3 regions of the Streptomyces sp. NPDC005566 genome follow, and region 1 is predicted to be linked to each of the others. Evidence: riboswitches for the same ligand, from Rfam matches in the RefSeq annotation. Region 1 holds a riboswitch; each other region holds the start of a gene.
The links. A riboswitch is a leader RNA that binds a small molecule or an ion and turns the genes downstream of it on or off. The one in region 1 is predicted to bind thiamine pyrophosphate.
Positions count from the first base shown of each region.

Region 2: linked by a shared signal. The riboswitch ahead of ABZS61_RS29905 (thiamine ABC transporter substrate-binding protein) and the one ahead of thiC (phosphomethylpyrimidine synthase ThiC) in region 1 are both predicted to bind thiamine pyrophosphate.
Region 3: linked by a shared signal. The riboswitch ahead of thiO (glycine oxidase ThiO) and the one ahead of thiC (phosphomethylpyrimidine synthase ThiC) in region 1 are both predicted to bind thiamine pyrophosphate.

Region 1 is NZ_JBEXDB010000013.1:29,868-39,687, reverse strand. It holds gene ABZS61_RS21075 (LacI family DNA-binding transcriptional regulator) at 209-1,321, shown strand; gene ABZS61_RS21070 (metallophosphoesterase) at 1,496-2,551, shown strand; gene ABZS61_RS21065 (hypothetical protein) at 2,734-3,558, shown strand; gene ABZS61_RS21060 (DUF805 domain-containing protein) at 3,780-4,136, opposite strand; gene thiC (phosphomethylpyrimidine synthase ThiC) at 4,463-6,292, opposite strand; TPP riboswitch at 6,285-6,418, opposite strand; gene ABZS61_RS21050 (YibE/F family protein) at 6,490-7,845, shown strand; gene ABZS61_RS21045 (SsgA family sporulation/cell division regulator) at 7,904-8,341, opposite strand; gene ABZS61_RS21040 (helix-turn-helix domain-containing protein) at 8,443-9,213, opposite strand; gene ABZS61_RS21035 (DUF5326 family protein) at 9,503-9,712, opposite strand.
Region 2 is NZ_JBEXDB010000023.1:37,075-46,894, forward strand. It holds gene ABZS61_RS29875 (ATP-binding cassette domain-containing protein) at 13-750, shown strand; gene ABZS61_RS29880 (hypothetical protein) at 732-1,895, shown strand; gene ABZS61_RS29885 (Rossmann fold nucleotide-binding protein) at 1,930-3,048, shown strand; gene ABZS61_RS29890 (SRPBCC domain-containing protein) at 3,111-3,563, opposite strand; gene ABZS61_RS29895 (ABC transporter ATP-binding protein) at 3,637-4,668, opposite strand; gene ABZS61_RS29900 (iron ABC transporter permease) at 4,671-6,284, opposite strand; gene ABZS61_RS29905 (thiamine ABC transporter substrate-binding protein) at 6,329-7,426, opposite strand; TPP riboswitch at 7,497-7,603, opposite strand; gene rlmN (23S rRNA (adenine(2503)-C(2))-methyltransferase RlmN) at 7,681-8,787, opposite strand; gene ABZS61_RS29915 (phosphatidate cytidylyltransferase) at 9,330-9,820, opposite strand, start outside.
Region 3 is NZ_JBEXDB010000001.1:8,901-18,720, forward strand. It holds gene ABZS61_RS00045 (hypothetical protein) at 1-689, opposite strand, end outside; gene metF (methylenetetrahydrofolate reductase [NAD(P)H]) at 740-1,657, opposite strand; gene thiE (thiamine phosphate synthase) at 1,779-2,429, opposite strand; gene ABZS61_RS00060 (Rv2175c family DNA-binding protein) at 2,564-2,929, opposite strand; gene ABZS61_RS00065 (FAD-dependent oxidoreductase) at 2,997-4,229, opposite strand; gene ABZS61_RS00070 (hypothetical protein) at 4,258-4,599, opposite strand; TPP riboswitch at 4,651-4,763, shown strand; gene thiO (glycine oxidase ThiO) at 4,761-5,978, shown strand; gene thiS (sulfur carrier protein ThiS) at 5,975-6,232, shown strand; gene ABZS61_RS00085 (thiazole synthase) at 6,235-7,029, shown strand; gene pknB (Stk1 family PASTA domain-containing Ser/Thr kinase) at 7,179-9,095, shown strand; gene ABZS61_RS00095 (deoxyribonuclease IV) at 9,101-9,820, shown strand, end outside.

The DNA of each region.
Region 1 (9,820 bases):
CACTCGAACAGGTGAGTTGAGACCTCTTCGAGACATGAACCAATTAGCAGGTTCATGCACACCGGCACATGACACATCGACCTCCGTCCCGCCAACGCCCTTGATTTACAAGGCATTTAGTGCCTTACGATCATGCAGAAACGTGCCTGTCAACGTACGCATATGCGACCGGCCCAACCCACCGCCGGAGCCCTACTATCGGCTCGCCATGACAGCAGCAGGGAAGCACCAGGTGAGCCGGACAGAGACGCCCCGGCGCAGCGGCCGACAGGGACGGGCGGGGATCCGGGACGTAGCCGCCGCGGCCGGAGTCTCCATCACGACCGTCTCCGACGCGCTCAACGGCAAGGGCAGGCTCCCGGACGCCACCCGCCGACATGTCCGCGAGGTCGCCGAGCGGCTGGGCTACCGCCCGTCCGCCGCGGCCCGCACCCTCCGTACCGGCAGGTCGGGGCTCATCGGCCTCACCGTGACCACGTACGGGGACGAACCCTTCACCTTCACCGAGTTCGCCTACTTCGCGGAGATGGCCAGAGCCGCCACATCGGCGGCGCTCGCCCGCGGCTACGCCCTGGTCATCCTCCCCGCCACCTCGCGCCACGACGTCTGGTCGAACGTCGCCCTGGACGGCACCGTCGTCATCGACCCCTCCGACCAGGACCCGGTGGTCACCGAACTCGTGAGGCAGGGCCTGCCCGTCGTGTCCGACGGCCGACCGGCGGGCACGCTGCCGGTCACCGCCTGGGTCGACAACGATCACCGGGCAGCCGTCCTCGACCTCCTCGACCACCTGGCCGCCGCCGGAGCCCGCCGTATCGGGCTGCTGACCGGCACCACCACCGACACCTACACCCGCCTCTCCACCACCGCCTACCTCCACTGGTGCGAGCGGGTGGGCCAGGACCCGGTCTACGAGTCCTATCCGGCCCACGACCCCTGTGCGGGCGCCGTGGCCGCCGACCGGCTCCTCGCCCGCCCGGACCGGCCTGACGCCGTCTACGGGCTCTTCGACCCCAATGGGACCGATCTGCTCGCCGCCGCCCGCCGCTACGGCCTGCGGGTCCCCGAGGACCTGTTGGTGGTCTGCTGCAGCGAGTCCACCGTGTACGCGGCGACGGATCCCCCCATCACGACGCTCTCGCTCAAGCCACGCAGAATCGGCACGGCTGTCGTCCAGCTCCTCATCGACGCCATCGAGGGCGTCGAACACGACGGACCGCTGGAGCAGGTGATACCGACGGAACTCATCGTCCGGACGTCCTCGCAGCGACGTCCACCGCGCACCACGGTCAGCCCGCCGCGCTCCCCCGCCGGGGACTGATCGGACCAATCCGGACCAAACGGTCGGTGAACCATGCGTGCACTCGGATTCACCACCCCTGGTGCGTCCCAGAGCACGATCCGCATTCCTATGATGGGCGCACGACACCGCGGACCACCTCTACCAGGCAGGGCCCGTCAGGTGTACGGCGGCGCGACGGTGGTGGAGGGGTCGATGACTCAGGGGGCCGGTCAGGAACCCGTGGTGCGGACAGCGACGTTGCGCGACTTCCGCGTACCGCCGTATGCGCAGGCACCGATGCCTTCGCCGTCGCCGCATCCCGGCAACGCTGTCATGGGCGACGTGCCGGAGGGGTACACCCCCACCGCGCGCGATCTTCCCGTGATCAACCGTGGCGACACCGTCCAGGTACAGGCCGTTCCCCAGCCCCGGCCCGCCTCCGGCACGGGGCGAGGCCCCCTCTTCGTCGTCGGCGACGTCCACGGCTACCTGGACGAGCTCCTTGCCGCCCTCCGCGAGCAGGGCCTCATCGACTCCGAGGGCCGGTGGTCCGCCGACAACGCCAGACTGTGGTTCCTCGGCGACTTCACCGACCGGGGACCGGACGGCATCGGCGTGATCGATCTCGTCATGCGGCTCTCGGCCGAGGCCGCGGCGGCCGGTGGGTACTGCAAGGCACTCATGGGCAATCACGAGCTGCTTCTCCTCGGCGCCAAGAGGTTCGGCGACACCCCGGTGAACTCCGGTGCGGGCACCGCGACCTTCCAGGCGGCGTGGCTGCTCAACGGCGGCCAGAAGACCGACATGGAGCGCCTCCAGGACGTCCACCTGCAGTGGATGGCCCGGCTCGACGCGGTCGTCGAGGAGGACGGGCATCTGCTGATGCATTCCGACACGACGGCCTACCTCGACTACGGCACCACCATCGAGGACGTCAACGACACGGTGCACGCCATTCTCACGCGCAATGACGCCGACGAGTGCTGGGACCTCTTCCGCAAGCTCACCAAGCGGTTCGCCTTCCGCGACGAGGGCGGTTCGCAGGCTGTTCGCGAGCTGATGTCGACGTACGGCGGACAGCGCGTCGTGCATGGTCACAGCCCTATCCCGTACCTGCTCGGCGAGGTCGGATCCGAGGACGGCGAAGACAGCGCCCGCCCCGTGGTGGACGGTCCGCACGTGTACGCGGACGGGCTCGCCATCGCCATGGACGGCGGAGTGACCATGGCCGGAAAACTACTGGTTGTCCAACTTCCCCTGAATGACTGACAGCTGTCGGGGAAGACGCACCCACGACCTGACAACGCCGACCACTGGGCCTATTTCCGGAAACCCCCTGTCAACCCGTGCCGTGGTCGCTCTACCATCGGCGTATCAGTAGCAGGCTCTCCTCCGTTTCCGCCCGATTGCCCGGCCCAGGCGGTCGATCAGGCCTTACGGAGCATCGGGGGATGCACATGAAAAGCGCTCCGCACCTGCTGGCCGAGGACCGACCCGAGTACGAGCGGATCCTTGCCGACTCTCTGCGCCATGCTCACGAACGCCCGGATCTGGACGGTGTGGGGGACCGGCTCAACGCGGAACAACTGCGGACGATGGCGCTGAACGCCACCGCTCTGATCACCGCAGCCGCCGCCACCGAGTACGAGCACTACGTGAAGGTCCGCGGCGAACTCCGCGGACCGGCCGATGCGTCGGCCCCCGGGACCGCCCTCGGATCGGCCCCGGACGAACCGGACGGGCCGGGGGCGGGAACCCTTGCCGTCATCGCCGCACTGGCCCCCGTTCTCGCCGGCTCCGCCGCCCTCATATTCCTGCTGGTCGGCTATCTCCTGAAGGCGGTCAGCCCGGCCTTGGCGTTCGGCGGCACCCTGGTCGCCGCCGGCTGGTTCTTCGCGGCGGTCGCCGCCGCGGCCATCCTCGTCGCCGCGGTCGGACTCCTCATCACCGCGCTGCGGAACGGGGCCACCGCACTGCCGGCCATGGACGACGAGCAGGAGTTGCCCGAGGATGTGGCACGCGCCCGGGAGGCATGGCGCCACGCACTGCTGGAGCGCGGCATCCTGCCCTTCCTGCGGGACGCCCTCGCCGACCCGACCGCGGGGCCGGCCTCACGGACCCCGCACCGCTCGGCGAACCGCATCCCGAAGATCGGCTACAGCAGACCGGACTTCTCCGGCCCGCAGGACGGCCCCTCGGCGGGACCGCGTCCGTCCTTCACCAGCCCGGACTTCACCAGTCCGGACTTCGGCGGCCCCGAACACCAGCCGGAGTGATCCGGCCCCGGGTCCGTGCGTCGGAGTGAGCCTGCCGGATTCCCGTGCGTCGGACTGATCCGGCCCGATTCCCGTACGCCGGAGTGATCCTGCCGACTCCGTACCTGAGAGGCCGGTGCCGCGTTCCCGTACAGCAGAGGCCGGGTGCAGCTTTCTGCACCCGGCCTCTGCTCTGTTCAGTGTGCGGTGGTGCTCCGATCCGGTCGGAGCACCTGCCGGACTCAGACTGCCTGGGGAGCCAGCTTGGGGTTCGCGCCGTACTCGTTGGCCTCGTGCGTGCCCTCGGAGCACATGAAGACGAGCAGGATGATGCCGCCCACGAGCGGGACGAACGAGATCAGGAACCACCAGCCCGAACGGCCCGTGTCGTGCAGCCGGCGGACGACGACGGCGAGCGAGGGGATGATCACAGCGAGGATGTAGATGATGTACGGGATCTGCGTGTCGATGGCAGCGCCGATACCGAGCAGGACGCCGGCGATGATGACGTTGAACAGCGCGAACATCCAGTACTCCTTGCGGCGCGCACGACCGCTGAAGCCCGCGTAGTTCTTGAGTACGTTCAGGTACCAGCTCACTGTGTTTCCCTCCCCTGGCGCCCCCCGTCGGGGCGCACATTTTTTCGGCCAAGCACAGCGGAAGGTAAGGCACAGATAAGGAAATGGTCAAGCCAGGGTGAGCCCCTGCCGAAATGTACATAGACCTGCCACGTTTCCGTGTCCCTACCGTCGCCGAACTGCCTCTGCAACCAGGCGATCAGAGGACTCATCACGTGAAACCAGCCATTGCTCATACTCTTCGGGTTCAATACAGACAATCTGATGAACCGCCAGGAAGCGCCGCCCCGGGCACGTAACACCCAGGACAGCGCCGCCACTTCCTGCACTTTCGCCCGGTGTCAGTGTCAGTCCGCCAGCGGCAGGTACACCCTGTTGCCGCTCGCGGCGAACTCCTTCGACTTCTCCAGCATCCCCGCCTCGATCTCCTCCTCCGAGGCGGAGGGGAGCAGGTCGGGGGCGAACTGCTCCGTGATGCTCCTGCTGATCTTCATCGAACAGAACTTCGGACCGCACATCGAGCAGAAGTGCGCCGTCTTGGCCGGCTCGGCCGGCAGCGTCTCGTCGTGGAACTCCCGCGCCGTGTCCGGGTCGAGCGCCAGGTTGAACTGGTCCTCCCAGCGGAATTCGAACCGGGCATCCGACAGCGCGTCGTCCCATTCCTGCGCCCCGGGGTGACCCTTGGCAAGATCCGCAGCATGCGCTGCGATCTTGTAGGTGATGACGCCGGTCTTCACGTCGTCCCTGTTCGGCAGCCCCAGGTGCTCCTTGGGCGTGACGTAGCAGAGCATCGCCGTCCCCCACCAGGCGATCATCGCCGCACCGATGCCCGAGGTGATGTGGTCGTACGCCGGGGCGACATCGGTGGTCAGCGGGCCGAGCGTGTAGAACGGCGCCTCCTCGCAGATCTCCTGCTGGAGGTCGATGTTCTCCTTGATCTTGTGCATCGGGACATGGCCCGGGCCCTCGATCATCGTCTGGACGCCGAACCGCTTCGCGACGGAGTTCAGTTCACCGAGCGTGCGCAGTTCGGCGAACTGCGCCTCGTCGTTGGCGTCGGCGATGGAGCCGGGGCGCAGTCCGTCACCGAGTGAGTAGGTCACGTCGTAGGCCGCGAGGATCTCGCAGAGCTCCTCGAAGTGCTCGTAGAGGAACGACTCCTTGTGGTGCGCGAGGCACCAGGCCGCCATGATCGAGCCGCCGCGGGAGACGATGCCGGTCTTGCGGCGGGCGGTCAGCGGGACGTACGGGAGCCGGACCCCGGCGTGCACCGTCATGTAGTCGACGCCCTGTTCGGCCTGCTCGATGACGGTGTCCTTGTAGATCTCCCAGGTCAGCTCCTCGGCCCGGCCGTCCACCTTCTCCAGTGCCTGGTAGAGCGGGACGGTACCGATCGGCACGGGGGAGTTGCGCAGCACCCACTCGCGCGTGGTGTGGATGTTGCGACCGGTGGACAGGTCCATGACCGTGTCGGCACCCCACTTGGTCGCCCAGGTCATCTTGTCCACCTCCTCCTCGATGGAGGAAGTGACCGCGGAGTTGCCGATGTTGGCGTTGACCTTCACCAGGAATCGCTTGCCGATGATCATCGGCTCGATCTCCGGGTGGTTGACGTTGGCCGGCAGCACGGCCCGCCCCGCCGCGATCTCCTCGCGCACCACCTCGGGCTCCACGTTCTCCCGGATCGCGACGTACTCCATCTCCGGAGTGATCTCGCCGCGGCGGGCGTACGCGAGCTGTGTGACCGGCTGCCCGTCGCGGCTGCGGCGGGGCTGACGGGGACGGCCCGGGAAGACCGCGTCGAGGTTGCGCAGCCCGCCGCGCGGCGATGTGTGCTTGAGCCCGTCGTCCTCGGGGCGTGCGGGGCGGCCCGCGTACTCCTCGGTGTCGCCGCGGGCGATGATCCAGTTCTCCCGCAGGGGCGCGAGCCCACGGCGGACATCGGTCTCGGTGGCGGGATCGGTGTACGGCCCCGACGTGTCGTAGAGCGTCACGTCCTTGCCGTTGGTGAGGTGCACCTGACGGACCGGCACCCGGAGGTCCGGGCGCGAGCCCTGGACGTACCCCTTGTGCCAGCCGATGGACTTCCCGGCCTCGCTGTTCGCCACATCCTGCGCATTCTGGGTGTTCTGCGCATTCTGCTTCGAGGCAGGCGTGCGTGCGTCCGCTGTGGTCATGAGACCTACTCCCTACGCCGGCATTACCCGGTAACAGGTTCGGCGGTCGGCGCAGCGTGTCCCGTACGGATATACGGAGGTCAGCGCCCTCTCAGCCCGGTGCTCCGAGCTCCCGCGTGTGCAAAGGTGCCTCCACGCTAGCCTCCCTCCTGGCGTGCTGGCCAGAGGGCCTCTCCCGTTCTTGGGATGATCGCCGGGTGACGTCCTCCCCGAGCGCCCCCGAACCGCACGACCCCCGGTCCGGCAGCACGCAGAGCCATGCCCCGGGCCACACCCACAGCCACGGCCCCGCCGCGCCCGTGTCCAAGCATCTGCGCAAGGTCATCGCCGCCGTGCTGATCCCGTTCGCCGCCGCGGTCCTGGTCGGTCTCGTGGCCTTCTGGCCGGGCGGCGCGCCCTCCCACGAGCGCACGGGTGTCGGTTTCGACCGGCAGACCCAGCAGGGCAAGGTGGTGGAGATCGCCAGGGTGGACTGCGCGGACGTGAACGCCTCGCAGGTGCCGCCGACCGGCGACACCTCGACACCCTCGGGGCGTGAGGCGGTCGACGAGCAGACGGGGCTGTGCAAGAAGGCAACGGTCGAGGTGACGAGCGGCAAGGACAAGGGCCGTACGTTCGTCGAGGTCATCCAGCCCGACTCGACCAGGCAACTGAGGGACGGCCAAGGGGTGGTTGTGGCGTACGCGCCCGACGCGCCCCGTGATCTCCAGTACTCGGTGACCGACGTGGACCGCGCCTTCCCGATGGCCCTGCTGGCGGGGATCTTCGCCCTCGCGGTCATCGTGGTGGGCAGACTGCGCGGACTGATGGCGCTGATCGCGCTCGCGGTCTCGTTCGCCGTGCTGACGCTGTTCATCCTCCCGGCGATCCTGCAGGGTTCGAACCCGCTGGTGGTCGCGGTGATCGGGGCCAGCGCCATCATGCTGATCGCCCTGTACATGTGCCACGGGCTGACCGCGCGCACCTCCGTGGCCGTCATCGGCACACTCATCTCGCTGCTGCTGATCGGACTGCTGGGCTCGCTCTTCATCGGATGGGCGAGTCTGAGCGGCAACACCGATGACAACACCGGCCTGATCCACGGGCTGTTCCCGGACATCGACATGAGCGGCCTGCTACTGGCCGGTGTGATCATCGGTTCGCTCGGTGTGCTCGACGACGTGACCGTCACCCAGACGTCGGCGGTCTGGGAGCTGCACCAGGCAGATCCGACGATGGGCGTACGCCGGCTCTACCGGGCAGGCATCAGGATCGGGCGCGACCACATCGCCTCGGTCGTCAACACTCTGGTACTCGCTTACGCGGGCGCCGCGCTACCCCTGCTGCTGCTCTTCTCGATCGCCCAGAGCAGCGTGGGAACCGTGGCCACCAGCGAACTGGTCGCGATGGAGATCGTCCGGACCCTGGTCGGATCGATCGGGCTGGTCGCCTCGGTGCCGGTGACGACGGTGCTCGCGGCCCTGGTGGTCTCCGCGGACCGCACGGGGCTCGGCGCGGAAGCCGGAGCCCCTGCCCCCGTACGGACCGGAAGGGGCCGACGCCGCAAGGCGTGAGCGCGAGCGCCGGGCGTACGGGGAACCGGTGGTGCCTGTTCAGCGGGGTGGTCCCTGGTCAGCCGGCGTTCTGTTCCTTGGCGAGGATGCGGCCCAGCGCCTCTTCCAGATTCCCGTCGAAGTCACCGAGCGTGTGCTCCTGTCCCAGTGGCACCAGCTTGTCCGTCCGGTCGAGAAATGCCACAAGAGGCGCCGTGCCGGCGCGGAAGAGCGCACGATCCGTGCCTACCTGGAGCCGGATGTGTACGTCCGAGAGCCCTTCGGGCTCGGTCGGGCCGATGTGCACATCGCCGTCGCCGCTCGGATTGTTGAGACCGTCGAGCAGCAGCTCACGGCCGAAGGCCCAGGTGACGGGGGCGTCTCCTGGCAGGTGGAAGGTCATCCGGATCGCGTACGGATCGCCCACTTCGTACCGGAGCTCCACCGGAATACGGAACGAAAGCTCCTCGGAGACGAGGAAGCTCATCATGACCTCTGCTTGAACCGACTCGCGCATCGTTCAACCCCGCAGTAGATGAATCTGGCCAGGAATGATCCCCCATGGCCCTATTGACGCCATCGTGGTGCACGCGATAGCAGATCACAAGGAGTGATTTTTCAGATACTGATAGAGAACACGAACGAGCGCAAGAGGCTGGTCACTTCACAGCGTAGTTGTTCGACTGCGGGGAGCAACCGTTCCTCTTGGTCCAGGGGTAGCGAAATGGCCATGGCCGCCACGGCAGTTCCCACAGTGATCGGGATGGCCGCGCAGACCGTTCCCAACGCGTATTCCTGTCGTTCGACGACAGGTTCCATGCGGTTCATCGATCTCATCCGGTCGAGAAATGCCGGACGATCTCTGACGGAGTAGCGCGTGAGTGGTTGCACTGGGTGACGATCCAGGTGATCCTCGCGCGCCCTCTCGTCGAGCTGGCCCAACAGACACTGACCAAGAGCATGCGCATGGCCGGTCTCACGGAAGGCGGCCCACTCCTCGACGGCGGGAAAGTCGGGCGTATCAGCCACCGCGACGAGGTCGATCTCCCCGTCGCGGTAGACAGCGCAGTACACGGGTGCGCCGATGACATCGGCCCAGTGCGCGAGTGATTCGATGATCACACCGCGACGCGGTGCGGGCGCCCGACCTCCGACGAGGCGCTCGGCAGCGGCACCGAACAGGAAGACGCCGTTCTCCCTGCGGAGGTAGCCCTCATGGGTCAGGGTTCGCAACAGGTGATAGGCAGTAGGAAGGGGAAGCCCCGCTTCCCGTGCGAGCTGCTTCGCCGGCGCCCCTTCCCGATGGGTGCCCACAGCCTCCAGCAGTCTCAACGCCCGCTGAACCGAACCGATCAACGTCGGGACAGCGGTGCTCGATGCCGTGGTCAAAGGTCACCCCCAGGCATGGTGACGGGCGTTCAGCCCTCCCGCGGAGGCCGCCCCCACGGGCCCGCCGCGAGCCGAGGGTCCGGAGACCGGGCGGTCGCACAAACCACTGGTCAGGACGGTGACGGGCAGTCATTTCCCAGCCTACGGCAGCAGTCTGCCACTGTATCGGCACCGTCCGTCACGAGTGAGGTTTCATCCTGGACTTAGCTCAGCTGGGCTAATCGCCGTATCTGCGGCCCGGCTCCCGTTCCTCACGCGCCCGCTGCCCGGCACCGTCCCGCGTTGCTGCCTACCAGTCGCTGCGGGAGGAAGACGCCAAGAACTTCCGCACGACGAAGATCAGACCGCCCACCAGGACGACGAAGACCAGCGCCTTGAACAGCAGACCGATCACGAAGCCGACCACGCTGGCGATGAGGCCACCGAACACGACGATCGCGATGAGAGGCACCGCGACCCACTTCACCCACCAGGGCATCCCCGCGAAAATCTCCCGCACCGCCATCGTCCTTACCTCGTCTCTGTGAGTTCCTGCTTCGATGCTAGAGGCGTGGGGGTGGCCGGTGGGGGCCCGGGAGCCCTTGAAGTCCCCTGACCGATCCCCTAG
Region 2 (9,820 bases), on a different contig from region 1:
GAGGTGTACGCCATGGTGGCCCCGCCGGACAACGACGTGATCTGGGCACGTTCCCTGCACCACTCCCACAACGGATCACCGGGGCTCGGCGGTGTCTCCCTCGGCGTCCGTGACGGTGAGATTATCGCCGTCACGGGCCCCCGGGGCAGCGGCAAGACGACGCTGCTGCACTGCCTCTCCGGCCAGTTGGTGCCCCAGCAGGGCGAAGTCTGGTTCAACAGCGTCCCCATCCACACCATGGGCCCGCGGCTGCGCGAGCAGCTCCGCCGCGACCGCTTCGGCTGGATCGCCGCCGAGCCCCAGCTCGTGCCGGAGCTGACCACCTGGGAGAACGCCGCTCTTCCGCTGCTGCTGCGGGGCGTCTCGCACCGGGCGGCGAAGAAGGCCGCGACGGAGTGGCTCGAGCGCCTCGACATCGGGATGCTCGCGAAGAAGCGCCCGCACTCACTGCTCCAGGCACAGCGCCAGCGGATCTCCGTGGCCCGCGCCCTGACCGCGTCACCGTCCGTGATCTTCGCGGACGAGCCGACCGCGACCCTCCACCGCCCGGAGCGCGCACAACTGCTGCGCACCCTCACCACGGCGGCGCGGTCCCACGGCATCACGGTCGTGCTCGCCACCCATGACGCCGAGGTCGCCACCCTCGCCGACCGTGCGGTCTCCCTGCTGGACGGCCGCCGTGTCACCACCGTCGCCCTGCCCGCCGTATCGGATACGGAAGGCCGCTCGGCGTGCTCGCTCTCCGTCTGACCCGCGGTTCACATCCCCTGGTCCTGACGCGGCGGCTGCTCGTCGCGGCCGCGTCGGCCGGTGTCGGCTTCCTGCTCCTGTGCACCCTCGGGTACGCCTCCGCGCACCCGGCGCACCCCTCGACCTCCGTCCTGAGGCTGCTGTGGTGTGCTGTTCCGCTGGCCGCGACGGTGCAGTTCGCGGTCGCGGTCGCCCGTACCGATCCCAGTACCCGCCCGCGCCCCGGACTCTTCGCCGTGGGGCTCGGGCCGGTCCGGCTGAGCGTGCTCGCCGCCGTGTCCACCGCGGTGTCCACCACACTGGGATCGATGGTCGCCCTGCTCTTCTTCCTCCACCTGCGGGGCGATCTCACCGGGCTGCCGTTCGACGGTGGTGCGGCCGAACTCCTCGGCGCGGAGGCCCCGTTGCCACTCGCGGCCGCGCTGATGCTGCTGACCCTCGTGCCGCTCGCCTCGGCGGCGGCGAGCGGCCTCGCGCTGCGCTCACGGCCCGTCGCACCGTCCGAGGCCCAGGAGGCGGAGGAACATCTCGCCCCCGTAGCGGCGCCGGCGGGGCTCCCGTGGGGAGTCGCGCTGACGGCGGCCGGCCTCGCTGTCGAGGCGTACGCGAACCGCGTCTCGGCGGGCAGTCCCTTTCCGCTGCCCGGGAAGCTGGACTCCACCCCGGCGAGCGTGCTGGTGGGCTGGACCCTCACGGCGATCGGCCTGGCCATGGCCGGTCCCGGCCTCACCCATCTCTGCGGACGGCTGCTCCAGGCGGTGCGCCCCGGAGCCGTACGTCTGCTGGCGGGAAGGGTCCTGATGGACGAGGCGCGCCGGATCGGCCGTCCGCTCGGGATCGTCTGCGCGGTGCTGTCCGGCGTGATGGCGGGATCGGTGCTGTACGACGGAGGGCCGCGGCCCTTCGGCCCGCTCACCGCGCTCGGCGCCGTACTCGTGCTGGGCTGCACGACGGCGACCCTGCTGACCTCCGCGCTGGAGGCCAAGCAGTCCCGGACCCGTACGGCCGAGACCCTGCTGCGGCTCGGTGCCCCGGCGTCCTCGCTCCGCGCCGCAGCCGCCCTGCGGGCGTTGGTGCTGCTGGCTGTCTTCGCCCCGCTGACCTGGGTGATCGCGGAGCTGGCGGCCCTTCCTCTGACGGGGTGACACCCGGCGTCGGGGCGGTCCGTAGCATGGCTGCGTGGAGAATCCGGACGAGAGCACGTACGCACCCGGCGTCGAGATCGAGACGCTCACCGCATTCGACGTGGCGGTCGCCGCCGGAACACTGGCCGGCCATCGTGTCCAGTCCGTCGACCTGACCGGCCGGGGCGAGGCACTCCTGGTGACCGAGACCCGGGGCGCGGTCTTCCTCGGCTGCCGCATGGATCCCCGTGCGGAGGCGAAGATACGGGCGGACGGGGCGTTCGTCTTCCCGCCGGTGCCCGGGCTGCCCTTCGACCCGTACCGCGGACTGCTCTACACGCCCGACGCCCTCTACGAGGGCTTGGCGGAGGGCGGTTACGCGTCGACGCCCGACGCGCGGGCGTACGACTGGTTCCAGCTGACCAAGTCGAACGGCGATGTCTTCGCCTCGATGCTGCGGGCACTCCACGACGACGCGGTCTCCGACGCACTGGACGAACACCTGGCCGAAGCCCGGGTGGTCGGCGTGATGGGCGGCCACGCGATGGCCCGCGGTTCCGCGGCGTACCGCGGCGCCGCCGTACTCGGCAGGGAGCTGGCCCGCAGCGGTCTGACCGTGGCGACGGGCGGCGGCCCGGGCGCGATGGAGGCGGCCAACCTCGGCGCGTACGCCGCCCCGCACTCCGACGCGATGCTGCTCAAGGCCTGCGAACTCCTCGCCTCCACACCGTCGTTCAGCCCTTCGGTCACGGACTGGGCCACGGCGGCCTTCGCCGTGCGCAGCCGCTGGCCCGACGGCGGGTCCTCGGTCGCGATCCCGACCTGGTTCTACGGCCACGAGCCGCCGAACGCCTTCGCCGACCACATCGCCAAGTACTTCGCGAACGCCGTGCGCGAGGACGGACTGCTGGCCCGCTCGAACGCCGGAGTGATCTTTCTGCCCGGCGCCGCCGGGACCGTGCAGGAGATCTTCGACAATGCGACGCCGAACTACTACGAGTCGCGTTCCGCGCCCACGCCGATGGTGCTGGTGAACCGCGCGCACTGGACGGAGAAGCTGCCCGCCTGGCCGCTGCTGAGCGCGCTGGCGGCGGGCCGGGCGATGGAGTCCCGTATCGCGCTCGTCGACACGGTGGAGGAGGCCGCCGGGGCCCTCGCCCGGCTGACGGGCTGAACGGCTGACTGACCGAACGGACTGACGGGCTGCCCCAGGTTCCGCGGGATCGGGGGGCCGGCTCAGCGGGCGGCGAGGCGGGCGTCGAGAGCGTCGAAGAAGGCATGCCAGCCGTCCTCGGCCGCCGCGTACTGCTCGGGCGTCAGGTTGCCGCCGCGCTGCTGGAAGGTCATCTCGGTGGACTTCCTGCTCAGCTCCGTGAAGGTGACCGTGACGGTCTCACCCTCGACGTCCGCGGGCGCACTCCTGTCCTTCAGCGTGAAGACGAGCCGTTCGGGGGCGGACACCTCCCGGTAGACGCCGTGGAACGGCATCTCCGCGCCGGGCACGATGATGACCAGGCTCCACTCACCGCCCGGCGTGACGTCCATCGACACCCGGTCCAGCGGCACGTCCGCGTCACCCCCGTACCAGGCGGCGAAGTCCTCGGGGACCGTCCAGGCTTCGAAGACCCGGTCCCGCGGTGCCTCGACGACGCGGGTGATGTCGATGCCCTCGCGCACTGATCCAGTCATGATCCCTGTCCTTCTTCCCGACGGTTCCGTGTCCAGGGGACCAGGCTCCGGAGGGCTCCGCCAGCCGGACGGGTCAGACCTCTTGGGCCGCGGACAGGACCACCGTCTCCGCCGCGTCGAACGTCACGCCCACCGTGGCCCCCTCCTCCGGGGTGTCCCGCAGCCCGCACTCGGCCTCCAGAACGGGCCCGTCAGCGGGGTACAGGGTCACGGCGACGTGGTGGCCACGGAAGGTACGCGCTCCCACCGTGCAGGTCAGCCCGTCCTGCGCGTCGCCGATCCGTACCCCGGCCGGCCGGACCAGCAGCTCGCGCGCGCCCTGGGGCGAATCGCCGGGCACCGGCACCTTGCCCCAGGGTGTGTGGGCGGCCGCGCCGGTCACCGTCGCGTCCACCACGTTGTCGAAGCCGAGGAACCGGGCGACGAACGCGGAGGCCGGGCGCTGCCAGACCTCCAGAGGGGTTCCCGCCTGGGCGATCCTGCCGTCCCGCATGACCACCACCCGGTCCGCCAGGGCGAAGGCTTCGCCCTGGTCGTGGGTGACGGCGAGCACCGTCGTGCCGAGCCTGCCGAAGAGGGTGCGCAGCTCCACGACGAGCCGTTCGCGCAGGCTCCGGTCCAGCTGCCCGAGCGGCTCGTCCAGCATCAGCAGTTTCGGGCGGGGTGCCAGCGCGCGGGCGAGGGCGACGCGCTGCTGCTCGCCGCCCGACAGTGCGGCGACGGCCCGCCGTCCGGCGCCGGGCAGGCCGACGAGGTCGAGGAGCTCGCCGGCCCTGCGGTCGCGCTCGGCCCGGGAGACGCCGTGCATCCGCAGCCCGAACGCGACGTTCGCGCCGACGTCGCGGTGCGGGAAGAGCTGGTGGTCCTGGAACATCAGCCCGAGCCCGCGCCGGTGCACGGGCACGGCGGCCTGGTCGGCGCCGTCCAGGAGTACCCGTCCGCCGTCCAGCCGCTGCAGCCCCGCGACGACCCGCAGGAGCGTCGACTTGCCGCTGCCGCTGGGTCCCAGGACACAGACGATCTCGTGGTCGGCGACCTCCAGGTCCACGGCGTCCAGCGCGGTCCGCTTCCCGAAGCGGACCGTGGCCGAATCCAGTGCCAGCATCTCTAGAACTCCCCGGATCGGTCGGTGCGGATACGTTCGAGCAGAAGCAGCGACACCGCGCAGACGAGCATCAGGATCGTGCTGAGTGCCATCGCCTGCCCGTAGTTGAGCTCCCCGGACCGCCCCAGGAGCCGGGCCACCGCCACCGGCAGGGTGGGGTTGTCGGGGCGTGCGATGAAGACGGTCGCGCCGAACTCGCCGAGTGACACGGCGAACGCGAAGCCCGCGGCCACCAGCAGGGCCCGGCGCACCAGCGGCAGATCGACCTCGCGCCAGGCCCGCAGCGGCGAGGCGCCGAGCACCGCCGCCGCCTCCCGCAGCCGGTCGTCGACCGCGCGCAGGACGGGCAGCATGGTCCGTACGACGAAGGGGACGCCCACCAGCGCCTGGGCGAGCGGTACGAGGATCCAGGACGTACGCAGGTCCAGGGGCGGCTCGTCGAGCGTGATCAGGAAGCCGAAGCCCACGGTGACGGCCGACACCCCGAGAGGCAGCATCAGCAGCGCGTCGAAGCCGCGCACCAGCGGTCCCGCCCGCCTCGTCAGGGCGGCCGCGGCGAGGCCGCCGATCACCAGGGCGATGAGGGTCGCGACCAGCGCGTACTGCAGCGAGTTCCCGATGGCTTCCAGCGGCGGCACCAGGAACGTGGAACCGTTCGCGTCGGCGGACTGCAGTGCTCGGTAGAAGCCGAACCCGTAGCCGCCGGACGTGTCCAGGGAGCGTTCCACCAGCACACCGAGGGGCACGACGATGAGCAGCGCGATGGTCAGCAGGACGCCGCCGAGCAGGGCCCGCTGCCCGGCCCCGCGCGGCCGGCGGGAGGTCTGCGCCGGGTCGACGAGCTTCAGCGCGGTCTCCCTGCGCCGTACGGTCCACGCGTGCACGGCGAGGATCCCGCCGACCGCGGCGAACTGCACCAGGGTCAGCACGGCGGCCGTCGGCAGATCGAGCAGCTGGGCGGTCTGCCGGTAGATCTCCACCTCCAGCGTGGAGTAGGCCGGGCCGCCGAGGATCTGGACGACTCCGAAGGAGGTGAACGTGAAGAGGAAGACCATCAGGGCGGCGGCCCCCACGGCCGGTGCCAGCGCGGGCAGGGTCACCCGCCGCCACGCCGCGAGGCGTCCCGCGCCGAGCACCCGGGCGGCCTCCTCCTGACGGGGATCGAGCTGCGACCACAGGCCGCCGACGGTCCGCACGACGACCGCGTAGTTGAAGAAGACGTGGGCGAGGAGGATCGCCCAGACCGTGGTGTCGAGCCGGACGCCCCACAGCTCGTCGAGGAATCCGCCCCGCCCCAGCAGTGCCAGGAACGCCGTACCCACGACGACCGTCGGCAGGACGAACGGCACGGTCACGACCGCACGCAGCAGTTGCTTGCAGGGAAAGTCGAACCGGGCGAAGACATAGGCGCCCGGCAGCGCGATCAGCAGTGTGAGCACGGTCGAGGCGAGTGCCTGCCAGGTGGTGAACCAGAGGACGTCGGCGATGTCCGGCCGGCTCAGCACCTCGCCGATCCGTCCGAACTGCCAGACGCCGTCCGCCTTCAGCCCCCGGCCGACGATCGCGACGACGGGGTAGGCGAAGAACAGCGCGAAGAACGCGACGGGCACGACCATCAGGCCGAGCCGCGCCGCGTTCCCCCCGCGTGGGGGACGCGCGGCTACTTCACGACGAGCGAGGACCACGACTGGACCCACTGCTCACGGTTCTTGGCGATCTTCTCCGGGGTCACGGTCGCCGGCTTGTCGACGGTCGCACCGAACTTCGTGAAGAGCTCCGGCAGCTCGGCGTCCTTCGCGACCGGGTTCACGAACATGTTGAGCGGCATGTCCTCCTGGAACTGCTTGCTGATCAGGAAGTCCAGCAGTGCCTTGCCGCCCGCCTCGTTCTTCGCACCGTCCAGCAGGCCGGCGAACTCGATCTGGCGGAAGCAGGTTCCGGTGGCGACCCCGGTCGGTGCCTCGGTGGGCTGCGGCTCCGCGTACAGCACCTCGACGGGCGGGCTGGAGGCGTACGAGACGACGAGCGGCCGGTCGGCCTTGGTCTTCTTGCCGCCCGCCGAGCCGGAGAACTCCTCGTTGTACGCCTGCTCCCAGCCGTCGACGACCTTGACGCCGTTGCTCTTCAGCTTCTTCCAGTAGTCCTGGTAGCCGTCCTCGCCGTAGGTGGCGACGGTGCCGAGGAGGAAGCCGAGGCCGGGCGAGGAGGTCGCGGCGTTCTCGGTGACGAGGAGGTTCTTGTACGCGGGCTTCAGCAGGTCGTCGAACGACTGCGGCGGCGCGAGCTTCTTGTCGGCGAAGTACTTCTTGTCGTAGTTGATGCAGATGTCGCCGGTGTCGACGGGCGTGACCCGGTGCTTGTCCGCGTCGAGCTGCGTGTCGGCCGCGACGCGGTCGAGCCCCTTCGCCTCGTACGGCGTGAACAGTTTGTTGTCCAGGGCGCGCGAGAGCAGCGTGTTGTCGACGCCGAAGAACACATCGCCGCGGGGGGATCCCTTGGTCAGGATCTCCTGGTTGAGCGCGGCACCGGCGTCACCGCTCTTCAGCACCTTGACCGTGTAGCCGGTCTCCTCGGTGAACGCCTTGAGGACCGCGTCGGAGGCGTTGAAGGAGTCGTGGCTGACGAGGGTCACGGTCTTGGAAGCCTTGGAGTTCCCGGAACCCGAGGCGTCGTCGTCGGATCCGCCGCAGCCCGCGAGCACGGTGACGCCGAGCGCGGCGGCGAGCGCCGTCGCGGCATACTTCGTGGTGGTGTTCATGTGATTCCTCCTGGAAGTGACCAGGAAGAGACGCGGCCCCGCCCGCCGGCGAGCGGGCAGGGCGCAACAGCTTGAGTAAGGTCCGAACTTCCTACCCGGAATGACCCGGGCGAGGTTCAGAGGGTCTGCGGCTCGGTGCCGCACTCTCAGCGCTGTGGCGCTCCCCTGTCGGAATATGAAGTTGATTTCCGGGCCAGGCTACACCGGCCGGATCACGCCGTTCCGGCCGGATGGCACCCGTCACCGGAACCGCATCAGCGCTCGGAGGCCGCCAGCTGGCCGCAGGCCCCGTCGATCTCCTGACCGCGGGTGTCACGGACCGTGACGGGCACACCGTGAGCGGCGATCGCGTCGACGAACGCCTTCTCGTCCTCGGGCCGCGAGGCGGTCCACTTCGAGCCGGGCGTCGGGTTCAGCGGGATGAGGTTGACGTGCACGCGCTTGCCCTTGAGCAGCCGGCCGAGCCGGTCGCCCCGCCATGCCTGGTCGTTGATGTCGCGGATCAGGGCGTACTCGATGGAGATGCGGCGGCCGGACTTCTCGGCGTACTCCCAGGCCGCGTCCAGTACCTCCCGGACCTTCCAGCGCGTGTTCACGGGAACGAGGGTGTCGCGCAGCTCGTCGTCCGGGGCGTGGAGCGAGACGGCGAGACGGCACTTGAAGCCCTCGTCGGCGAAGCGCAGCATGGCCGGCACCAGGCCCACCGTGGACACGGTGATCCCACGCTGCGAGAGGCCGAGCCCGTCCGGCTCGGGGTCGGTCAGCCTCCGGATCGCCCCGACGACACGCTTGTAGTTGGCCAGGGGCTCGCCCATGCCCATGAAGACGATGTTGGAGAGCCGCGCGGGCCCGCCCGGAACCTCACCGTCGCGCAGCGCCCGCATTCCGTCCACGATCTGGTGCACGATCTCGGCCGTCGAGAGATTCCGGTCGAGGCCTGCCTGCCCGGTCGCGCAGAACGGGCAGTTCATCCCGCATCCGGCCTGCGAGGAGATGCACATCGTCACCCGGTCCGGGTACCGCATGAGGACGGACTCGACGAGCGTCCCGTCGTGCAGCTTCCAGAGCGTCTTGCGGGTGGTGTCGTCGTCGCAGCTGATGTGGCGCATCACGGACATCAGGTCGGGGAACAGCGCCTCGGCGAGCTTCTCCCGCGAACCGGCCGGGATGTTGCTCCACTCGGCCGGGTCGTGCGCGTACCGCGCGAAGTAGTGCTGCGACAGCTGCTTGGCGCGGAAGGGCTTCTCGCCGGTCGCGGCGACTGCTTCCTTGCGCTCGTCGGGGGTGAGGTCGGCGAGGTGCCGCGGCGGCTGCTTGGCTCCGCGGGGCGCGACAAACTGGAGTTCTCCGGGCTTAGGCATGGTTCCTCCAGTGTCGCAGACACGCCGTGGTCCCAGAGGTCGTCGTCCGGCGGGCAGCGTGGGGCACGACGTCGTCCGGTCGCTGTCGGCCGATGTCGGCGGCCCTGTGACGGCCGCGGGCGGCTCCGGCCGGGTGCCCGACCGTGACCGATCGCACGGAAGGACGTACGCGCGACGGGCGACCAGCTCCACCGTAAATCGAACGCACATGTGAATTTCACGTCCAGCGCTCGACTTCGCCACCTTGAATGCAAGATACACGCATTATGGGCGACCACGGAGACGAAAGTGGATCTCACTCCCCACAGCGGCGAGCAGGCGGCATGGGCTGTTACCACGCGGGCCACCTCGACGGGAACGGCTCTGACCCGGCAACCCCGCACCTACAACGGCCGGTCCTTCTGCCTTGCCGATGCGGGACACCGACCGCAGCGTTGCCGAGGCGAAGGTCCGGGGCCGGTACGAGTGAGGGCCCGCCGCCCTGTGGGCAACGGACCCTCACTCGTAGAACTGCAGGTCACACGGTACGTGAACGCATCGGCTCAGCCGGATCCGACGAACAGCACCAGCAGCAGCCACACCACCGGCGCGGTCGGCAGCAGGGAGTCGAGCCGGTCCATGATGCCGCCGTGGCCCGGCAGCAGCGTGCCCATGTCCTTGATCCCGAGATCCCGCTTGATCATGGACTCGCCCAGGTCGCCCAGGGTGGCGCTGGCGGCGACCGCGAGACCGAGCAGAAGCCCCTGCCACCACCTGCCGTCGTCGATCAGGAACTCCATGCACAGCGCACCCGCGACCATCGCGAACCCGATCGCCCCGAACAGGCCCTCGCGGGTCTTCCCGGGACTGATGCGCGGTGCCAGCTTGTGGGTGCCGAAGCGCCAGCCGACGGCGTACGCACCGGTGTCGGCGACCACGGTGAGCAGCAGGAAGGTCAGCACGCGCCACGGACCGTCGTCCGCGGTGAGCATCATCGCGACGAACGTCGCCAGGAACGGCACGTAGAAGACGGCGAAGACGCCGGCCGTGACGT
Region 3 (9,820 bases), on a different contig from region 1:
GTCCCGATGTACGGGTCGGAGTAGGGGGCGTAGTCCGGCGCCGGTGTGCCGTAGTCGTACTGGCCGGTGTAGGAGTCCTGGCCTTGGCCCTGGTAGGCCTCCTGGCCCGGATAGTCACCCTGGCCCTGGTAGGCGCCCTGGCCGCTGTAGGTGTCCTGGGCCGGCTGCGCGTAGTCGGTGTACGGGTCGTAGGCGCCGTACTGCTGCTGCTCGTCCTGCTGCTCCCGGCTGCCGGCGGCTGCGTAGGCGGCATCGGTGTATATGCCGTACTGCCCGGTGTCGTCCGGCAGCGGCTGCGGCTCGTAGACCGCGGATGCCGCGGTCTCCTCCCCGGCGTCCGGGACGGGTTCCTGGTACTCCAGGCCGGAGACCTCGAGCGTGGGTTTCCGGCCGGGTGCGCCGCCGGGCGCTCGGCGACGGCGGCTCTCACCGGGGCTGCCGCCTATGGCCCAGCCCGTCGAGAAGCCCCGCCGGAAGGAGAGGGTCACATACGTCTGGCCCGTCGCGAAGGCGATCGCGCCGAGGGCGATCACCAGCACGGAGGGAATCAGCACACCGAGAACCACACCGAGGAAGCCGCCGAAGGCGAGCAGCCGCCAGCGCAGCCGCGCCTTGTACTGCAGCAGCACCTCGCCCAGCAGCCACAACGCCACGACGCCGAATGCGATGTAGAGGACCGTCCAGCCCACGCCCGCCCCCTCCTACGGCCACCGCCCCGGTTGGTGGCGGGTACGGCCGGTCACGACTGCTTGTGCAGTCCGAGATTCTCGTAGATCTCGAGTGTTGCCGTCGAGTTGTTGAGCGTAATGAAGTGCAGCCCCGGGACACCCTCGGAGAGCAGCTTCGCGCAGAACTCCGTGGCGAACTCGATGCCAATGGAGCGTACAGCGGCGGGATCGTCCTTCGCGGCGAGGATGCGCTCTTTCAGCGAGGAAGGCAGGGACGCGTTGCTGAGCTGCGCGAATCTCTCCAGCTGCCGGACGCTGGTGAGCGGCATCACCTCGGGAATGACGGGGGTGTCGCAACCGGCAGCGACGACGCGGTCACGCATCTGCAGATAGCTCTCCGGCTGGAAGAACATCTGGGTGATCGCATAGTCGGCACCCGCGCGGCACTTGTCCACGAAATGCCTGATGTCGGTGTCCCAGTCGGCCGACCGCGGGTGCATTTCGGGAAAGGCCGCGACGCCGACGCAGAAATCGCCGGACTCCTTGATGAGTCGGACGAGATCCGCCGCGTACCGCACGCCCTGCGGGTGCTCGACCCACTCGGCCATCGGGTCACCCGGCGGGTCTCCGCGCACCGCGAGGATGTTGCGGATGCCTGCGTCGGCGTACTGCCCGACCATGTTGCGCAGCTGGGCGACGGAGTGGTCGACGGCGGTGAGGTGCGCGACGGGGGTGAGCGTGGAGTCGGCGGCGATCTGCTGGGTCGCCCGCACCGTCCCCGCACGCGTCGAACCGCCGGCTCCGTACGTCACGGAGACGAAGCTCGGGCCCACCGCCTCGACCCGCCTCAGGGCGTTCCAGAGGTTCCGTTCGCCCTTCTCGGTCTTGGGCGCCCAGAACTCGAACGAGTACGACGTTTTGCCGGTCGCGAGCAGCTCACGCACGGTGCGAGCGTGATCTGTCCTGGTGGAAGGTGTGCCGAGAGCCATACTGGGAGGTTAACCAGGGCTCGGCGGTACCCCAACCAGACCGGGCCTTTTCGCCCGGATTAATGGGATTGCTGTCCACCCCTCGGACAGCCGCTCCCCCGGAGCGCGAGGCGCGCCCTGCTCAGGCCGTGCGCGCCCTGACGCGCGCGGCGAGTGCCGCGGCCGCCGCAGCGGGATCCGACGCTTCGGTGATCGCCCGCACGACCACGACCCGTCGTGCGCCCGCGTCCAGCACCTCGTCCAGATTGCCCGCGTCGATTCCGCCGATGGCGAACCAGGGGCGCGGCTGGTCGAGTGAGGCGGCGTAGCGGACGAGCCCCAGACCCGGGGCGTGCCGGCCGGGCTTGGTCGGGGTGGGCCAGCAGGGGCCTGTGCAGAAGTAGTCCACGCCCGTTTCGGCGACGGCGGCGTCGACCTCGGACTCGGCGTGGGTGGAGCGGCCGATCACCGCCTCGGCGCCGATGACGGCGCGGGCGGCGGGCACCGGCAGATCGCCCTGCCCGAGGTGCAGCACGTCGGAACCGATGGCGTGGGCGACGTCGGCCCGGTCGTTCACCGCGAGGAGTTTGCCGTGCCGCTTGCAGGCGTCCGCGAACACGGCCAGGTGTTCGAGCTCCTCGGCGGCTTCCATGCCCTTGTCCCTCAACTGCACGATGTCGACGCCGGAGGAGAGCACGGCATCGAGGAACGCGGGAAGGTCGCCCTGCTGTCTGCGGGCGTCCGTGCAGAGGTAGAGCCGGGCGTCGGCCAGCAGCGAGCGAGGCGTGGACATGGTGGATTTCCCCCCGTTGAGTAGGTCGTCGGCCCGGCAGGCCGACGACCCGATGGTCGCCGGCCCGGCGGGTGCCGGTCACGGCAGAGTGCGGGCCGTGCAGCACGGCCCGCACCCCGCGAACGGTCGTCCGGTCAGACGGCGAGCGCCTGGGCCCGGCGCTTCACCTCCGTACCGCGATTCTCACTCAGCGCCTGCGCGGGCGTACCGGGCAGGCTCGGGTCGGGGGTGAAGAGCCACTCCAACATCTCTCCATCGCTGTAGCCGTCGTCCCTCAGGAGCGTCAGGGTCCCTGCGAGTCCCTTGACCACCTTGTTGCCGTCGATGAAGGCGGCAGGTACCTGGAGCGTCCGCCTCTCACCACGTCGTACGGCGATGAGCTGGCCCTCCTTGACCAACTGCCGTACGCGCGTCACCTCGACATCGAGCATTTCCGCGATGTCGGGAAGGTGGAGCCAGTCGGGGACGAGAACATCGATCTTTGCGTCAATCTCGGTCACAGGGACAAGCCTGCCATCCCGGACCGACAGTCGGTAGCCGGGCCGCCCGTAAGGAGGTACCCGGGTCCTACAGTGCCGCTGTCCTCAGCGGTACGGAGGGGTCCGCGGCACGCACCGGATCGACGCGCGCCCCGGCTTCGATGAGCTTGCGGGCCTGGGCGAGGTCGCGCGGCCGGCTGACGGCGATCACCGCCACCAGAACGCCTTCGCGCAGCCAGCAGACCGTCCAGGACGGGTCCGCCGGGTCGCCGCGCCACAGCATGGTGTCGGCTGCTGCGTGGTGACCGGCGTACTGCACGAACCGGCCGAACTGCTCGGACCAGAAGTAGGGCACCGGGTCGTATGTCCGGGGCTGCCCGTCAGCGAGGGCGGCTGCGAGCGTCCGGGGCCCCTGGAGGGCGTTGTCCCAGTGATGGACGAGCAGCCGCTCGCCGTAGCGGGCGGAGGGGAACGAGGCGCAGTCACCCACCGCGTACACGTCGGGCAGGGAGGTGCGCAGCGAACCGTCCGCGGTGATCGAGCCGTCCGGGCCGAGCGCGATGCCGGAGTCTTCCAGCCAGCCGGTGGTGGGGCGGGCGCCGATGCCCACGATCACCGCTCCGGCGGGGATCACCCGGCCGTCCGCCAGGTGGACGGCTCCGGGGTCGACGCGCGCCACCCGGGCGCCGGTGAGGAGTTCGGCTCCGCTGTCGGCGTACCAGCGGGCCATCGGAGCGGCGACGTCGGCGGGCAGGGTGCCCGCGAGGGGGCGTTCGGCGGCTTCGACGACGGTGACCGCGCAGCCCGCGGCACGGGCCGCGGTGGCGAATTCGGCACCGATCCAGCCGGCTCCCACGACCACGACGTCGTGCTGCCGCTCCAGGACGGGCCGCAGCCGTGCGGCATCGTCGACGGTGCGGAGCAGATGGACACCGGGCACACCTTCGGAGCCGGGCAGGACGACGGGCTCGGCCCCGGTGGCGAGGACCAGCACGTCGTACGGGACGGGGCCCTGGGGGGTGTCCAGTTCGTGTGCGGCGGCGCGCAGTCCGCTCACGTCGAGGCCCAGGCGCAGCGTGATGTCCAGCGCCTCGAAGTCGACGTCGAATGCGGAGTCCTCGGCCTTGCCGAGCAGGACCGCCTTCGACAGGGGCGGCCTGTCGTACGGCTGGTGCGGTTCCGCGCCGATCAGGGTGACCTGACCGGCGAAGCCCTGCTCGCGCAGGGCCACGGCGGTCTGCACGCCGGCCATGCCCGCGCCGACGACCACGACCCGGCGCGGCTGCTGTCCCGATTCCCGCTGTTCCGTCTGCTCGCTCACCCGGCCACCCTAGTCACCTGACGTTGCGTCAGGTGGGGAGCTCCTCCACCACGCTCGTCCCGCTGCCCTCCTGGGACTCCCACTCCCACCGCTCGTCCAGTCGCACCCGGCCGTCGGGAAGTTCCGTGACGGTCGAGACGCAGTGGCCGCCGGAGGTCGTTCCGTCCTGCTTCAGCTGCACATAACGGAAGTCCAGGGTGTCTCCCTCCCTGGTGCCCACGAGGTGTCCGCGAACGACGTCACCGCCCGCGTACGCGGCCCAGATCCGTCCCTCCCGCTCCCGGTAGGCGAAGCGTGTGCGGGTGCCGACCTGGCCGGGTGCCTGGTCTGCGACGGGCGACAGGACGAGTCCGTCGAGTGAACGGGCCACGGCGGCTGCTCCCTTACTGGCTGCGGGCGGCGGGGTTTAGGGTGGCCAACGTAAGGCACTCGCGGGAGCCCGGACGCACCGGGCTGAGAGGGAGGCTGGCCGGCCTCCGACCGTACGAACCTGATCCGGGTCATGCCGGCGAAGGGAGGGGCTGGACGCCCATGCGCATCTCCGAGAACGGATCCGACGTCCTTGTCGTCGGGGGCGGCATCATCGGCCTGGTGACCGCGTGGCGGGCGGCCGGGCGCGGCATGTCCGTCGCGGTCGCCGATCCCGATCCGGGCGGCGGGGCGGCCCAGGTCGCGGCCGGAATGCTCGCCGCCGTCACCGAACTCCACTACGGCGAGCAGACGCTGCTCGGCCTCAATGTCGCCTCCGCCGCACGCTATCCGGCGTTCGTGGCCGAACTGGAGGAAGCGAGCGGGCAGGAGACGGGCTTCCGTGCCTGCGGCACGCTGGCGGTCGCACTGGACTCCGACGACCGGGCCCATCTGCGGGAGCTGCACGCCCTGCAGCAGCGTTCGGGGCTGCAGTCGGAGTGGCTGAGCGGCCGCGAGTGCCGCCGGCTGGAGCCGATGCTCGCCCCCGGCGTGCGCGGCGGGCTGCGGGCCGACGGCGACCACCAGGTGGATCCCCGCCGGCTGGCCTCGGCCCTGGTCACCGCGTGCGAGCGGGCCGGTGTGGTCTTCCGCCGGGCCCGGGCGGAGCGGCTCAGTGTGACGGGTGGCCGGGCGGCCGGAGCGGTCCTCACGGACGGTACGGAGCTGAGCGCCGACCAGGTCGTGCTGGCCGCAGGCAGTCTCAGCGGCAGGCTCGCCGGGGTCCCCGAGGAGGTCGTGCCACCGGTCCGCCCGGTCAAGGGGCAGGTGCTGCGGCTGGCCGTGCCGCCCGCGTACGCCCCGTTCCTCAGCCGGACCGTACGGGCCGTGGTCCGCGGCAGTCACGTCTACCTCGTCCCGCGCGCCAACGGCGAGCTGGTCGTGGGCGCGACCAGCGAGGAGATGGGCTGGGACACGACGGTCACCGCGGGCGGGGTCTACGAACTGCTGCGCGACGCCCACGAACTGGTGCCGGGCATCACCGAACTGCCGCTGACCGAGACCCGCGCGGGCCTGCGTCCCGCATCTCCGGACAACGCCCCGCTGCTGGGTCCGACGGCCCTGCCGGGCCTGCACCTCGCCACAGGTCACCACCGCAACGGGGTACTGCTGACGCCCGTCACCGGTGACGTGATGGCCCACGTGCTGACCACCGGCGAACTTCTCGCGGAGGCCCGCCCCTTCGCGCCGAGCCGCTTCGCGCCCTCCGGCCGGGGCCCCGCCTCACCGAACACCTCCCCCGGAGCCCTCACTTCAGCACCTCAGGAGCAGCCCGCATGACAGAGCCCCTGCCCACCACCGTTTCTGCACCTGCGTCGTCCGCGTCCGCGTCCGTCTCCGTCTCCGTGAACGGGGAGCACCGCAGCGTCCCGGCCGGTACCGCCCTGGACACCCTGGTCGCGACCCTGACCACGGCGCACTCCGGTGTCGCCGCCGCGGTCAACGAGGCCGTCGTGCCGCGCAGCCAGTGGCCCGTCACCGCCCTCGGCGAGGGTGACCGCGTCGAGGTCCTCACCGCGGTCCAGGGAGGCTGACCATGTCGGACGATCTCTTCACGCTCGGCTCCACCACCTTCTCGTCCCGGCTGATCATGGGAACGGGCGGTGCGCCCAGCCTCGAGGTGCTGGAGCGCTCCCTGATCGCCGCGGGAACCGAGCTGACCACCGTCGCGATGCGCCGGCTCGACCCGACCGTTCAGGGCTCGGTGCTCTCCGTCCTGGAGCGGCTCTCCATCCGCGTCCTGCCGAACACCGCCGGCTGTTTCACCGCGGGCGAGGCCGTGCTGACCGCCCGGCTGGCCAGGGAGGCGCTCGGCACCGACTGGATCAAGCTGGAGGTCGTGGCCGACGAGCGGACTCTGCTGCCCGATCCGATCGAGCTGCTCGACGCCGCCGAGACCCTCGCGGACGAGGGCTTCACCGTCCTTCCGTACACCAATGACGACCCGGTCCTCGCCCGGAAACTCCAGGACGTGGGGTGTGCGGCGATCATGCCGCTCGGCTCCCCCATCGGCTCCGGGCTCGGCATCCGCAACCCGCACAACTTCCAGCTGATCATCGAGCAGGCCGCGGTTCCGGTGATCCTCGACGCGGGGGCGGGGACCGCTTCGGACGCCGCGCTGGCGATGGAGCTGGGGTGCGCCGCTGTGATGCTCGCCTCAGCGGTGACCCGGGCGCAGGAGCCGGAGCTGATGGCGGCGGCGATGCGGCACGCGGTGGACGGCGGGCGCCTGGCGTACCGGGCCGGCCGGATCCCGAGGCGGCATTTCGCCGAGGCGTCCTCGCCCGCCGGGGGCCGGGCGGTGCTGGATCCGGAGCGCCCGGCCTTCTGACACGGCCGCCCGACCGGCTCGCACGGCTGCTCCACCGGCCGCTCCCAGGTCACAACACGTACATGCCCCTGTCACGGCTCGGCTTCAGAACGGTCCCCGGGCTGCCCCGGCCCGTCCGTCGTGTCCGTGGCGACTCGTAGACTCGACCCGTGGATACGACCCTCCAGGACCCCCTCGTCGGGCAGCTGCTCGACGGCCGCTACCGCATCGATGCGCGCATCGCCGTCGGCGGTATGGCCACGGTCTACCGGGCCGTGGACACCCGTCTCGACCGGGTGCTCGCCCTCAAGGTGATGCATCCGGCCCTGGCGACCGACGCCGCGTTCGTCGAGCGCTTCATCCGTGAGGCCAAGTCCGTGGCCCGGCTGGCGCACCCCAATGTGGTGGCCGTCTTCGACCAGGGCGCCCAGGGCGCGTACGTGTACCTGGCGATGGAGTACGTCGCGGGGTGCACCCTGCGCGATGTCCTGCGCGAGCGTGGCGCCCTGCAGCCGCGGGCCGCACTGGACATCCTGGAGCCGGTCCTCGCCGCGCTCGGCGCCGCGCACCGGGCGGGCTTCGTCCACCGCGACATGAAGCCGGAGAACGTCCTGATAGGGGACGACGGCCGGGTGAAGGTCGCCGACTTCGGTCTCGTACGGGCGGTGGGCACCGTCACGGACACCACCGGCTCGCTCCTGGGCACCGTCTCGTACCTCGCGCCGGAGCAGATCGAGCACGGCACGGCCGATACCCGCGCCGACGTGTACGCCTGCGGAGTCGTGCTGTACGAGATGCTGACCGGCGGCAAGCCGCACACCGGTGAGACCGCCGCACAGGTCATCTACCAGCACCTCAACGAGGACGTCCCGGCCCCGTCCCGTGCGGTTCCGGGCCTGGCCGCCGGGCTGGACGAGCTGGTTGCGGGCGCCGCCGCCCGCAACCCCGAGGCCCGGCCCCATGACGCGGTGGCCCTGCTGGCCCGGTCCCGCGTGGTGCGCGCCGGTCTGACCGAGGAGCAGCTGGACGCGATGCCTCCGCAGGCGATCGCCGAGGCGCATGACGGCGCCGACGACCGTACGAGTGTGATCCCGCGGGTCATCCCGGCCGGCCAGGGCACCGCGCACCACACCAGCCGCCTGGAGATGCCCCCGCTGCCGCCGCGGACGGGTGGCCGCAGGCGGCGGTTCGCCGCCGGATCCCGGCGCGGGATGTTCACGGCGCTCGTGGCCCTCCTGCTGGTCCTGGGAGTCGGTGCGGGTGTCTGGTACATCAATTCGGGGCAGTTCACCCGGGTCCCTTCGCTGCTGGGCCAGACCCAGACGGCGGCGGAGAAGCGGCTCGCGGGCGCCGGTCTCGACGTGGGGGGCGTCAGGCGTTCCTACAGCGACACGGTGGATCGCGGCAGGGTGATCAGCAGCGATCCCGGATCGGGCGAGCGGATCCGTGGCAATGACGCGGTGGGGCTGGTGATCTCGCGCGGGCCGGAGATCGTGCAGGTGCCCGACGTCGAGGGCATCGCGCTCGCCGATGCCCGACGCGAGCTGAAGAAGGTCGGCCTGGTGCCGGGGATGGTGACCCGGGAGTTCAGCGAGGAGATCGCACGGGGCGAGGTGATCCGTACGGATCCTGCCATCGGTACCGATCGCCACCCCGACTCGGCGGTCGCCCTGGTCATCAGCAAGGGCAGCCCGGTCGACGTCCCGGACGTCACGGGGCTCGACGTCGAGGCGGCGAGGGCAGCGTTGGAGGAGGCGGGTCTCAGAGCCGAGGTGCTGCCCGACCGGGTCGACTCCGTCGAGGCCGAGGGCACCGTCGCCCGCCAGACGCCCGGCGACGACGCGGAGGCCGCGGAGGGCGACACCGTCGAGCTCACGGTCTCCAAGGGCCCGCGCATGCTCGACGTCCCGGATGTCACCGGGAAGGACGTGGACGAGGCCAGGAGCACACTGGAGGAGGCAGGGTTCGAGGTCAAGGTCGACCGCGCGTTCCTCTCCTTCAGCGACACGATCGCGAGTCAGTCGGTCGACGGCGGCGAACAGGCCCCGGAAGGCTCCACGATCACCATCAAGACCAAGGGTCTCTAGTACGCATGCGCAACCCAGTTGGCGGTCACGTCCCGGTGGCGGGGGGCCTCGCGAAGGTCGGCCTCGGCTATGCGAGGGAGCTGGCGGCGGAGGCCGTACAGGTCTTCGTCGCCAATCCGCGCGGGTGGGCGGCACCGCAGGGAAACCCGGCGCAGGACGAGCTGTTCCGCTCGGAGTGCGCGGCGGAGTCCATCCCCGCGTACGTCCACGCCCCGTATCTGATCAACTTCGGCTCGCACACCGAGGCCACCGTCGAGAGGTCCGTCGAGTCGCTGCGCCACTCGTTGCGCCGGGCCAGGGAGATCGGCGCCCTGGGCGTGGTGGTGCACACGGGGTCGGCGACCGGAGGGCGACCGCGGTCCGAGGCCCTCGCCCAGGTGCGTACGCACATGAGGCCGCTGCTCGACGAGCTGACCCATGACGACGATCCGTTTCTGCTGCTGGAGTCGACGGCCGGGCAGGGATTCTCGCTCTGTTCACGGACCTGGGACTTCGGCCCGTACTTCGAGGCCCTGGACTCCCACCCCAAGCTGGGGATCTGCCTGGACACCTGCCACATCTACGCGGCGGGCCACGACCTGGCGGGCCACGGCGGCATGCGGCAGACCCTGGATCTGCTGGTGGAGACGGTCGGCGAGGGCCGGCTGAAGCTGATCCACGCCAATGACTCCAAGGACGTCGTGGGCGCGCACAAGGACCGTCACGAGAACATCGGCGCGGGCAAC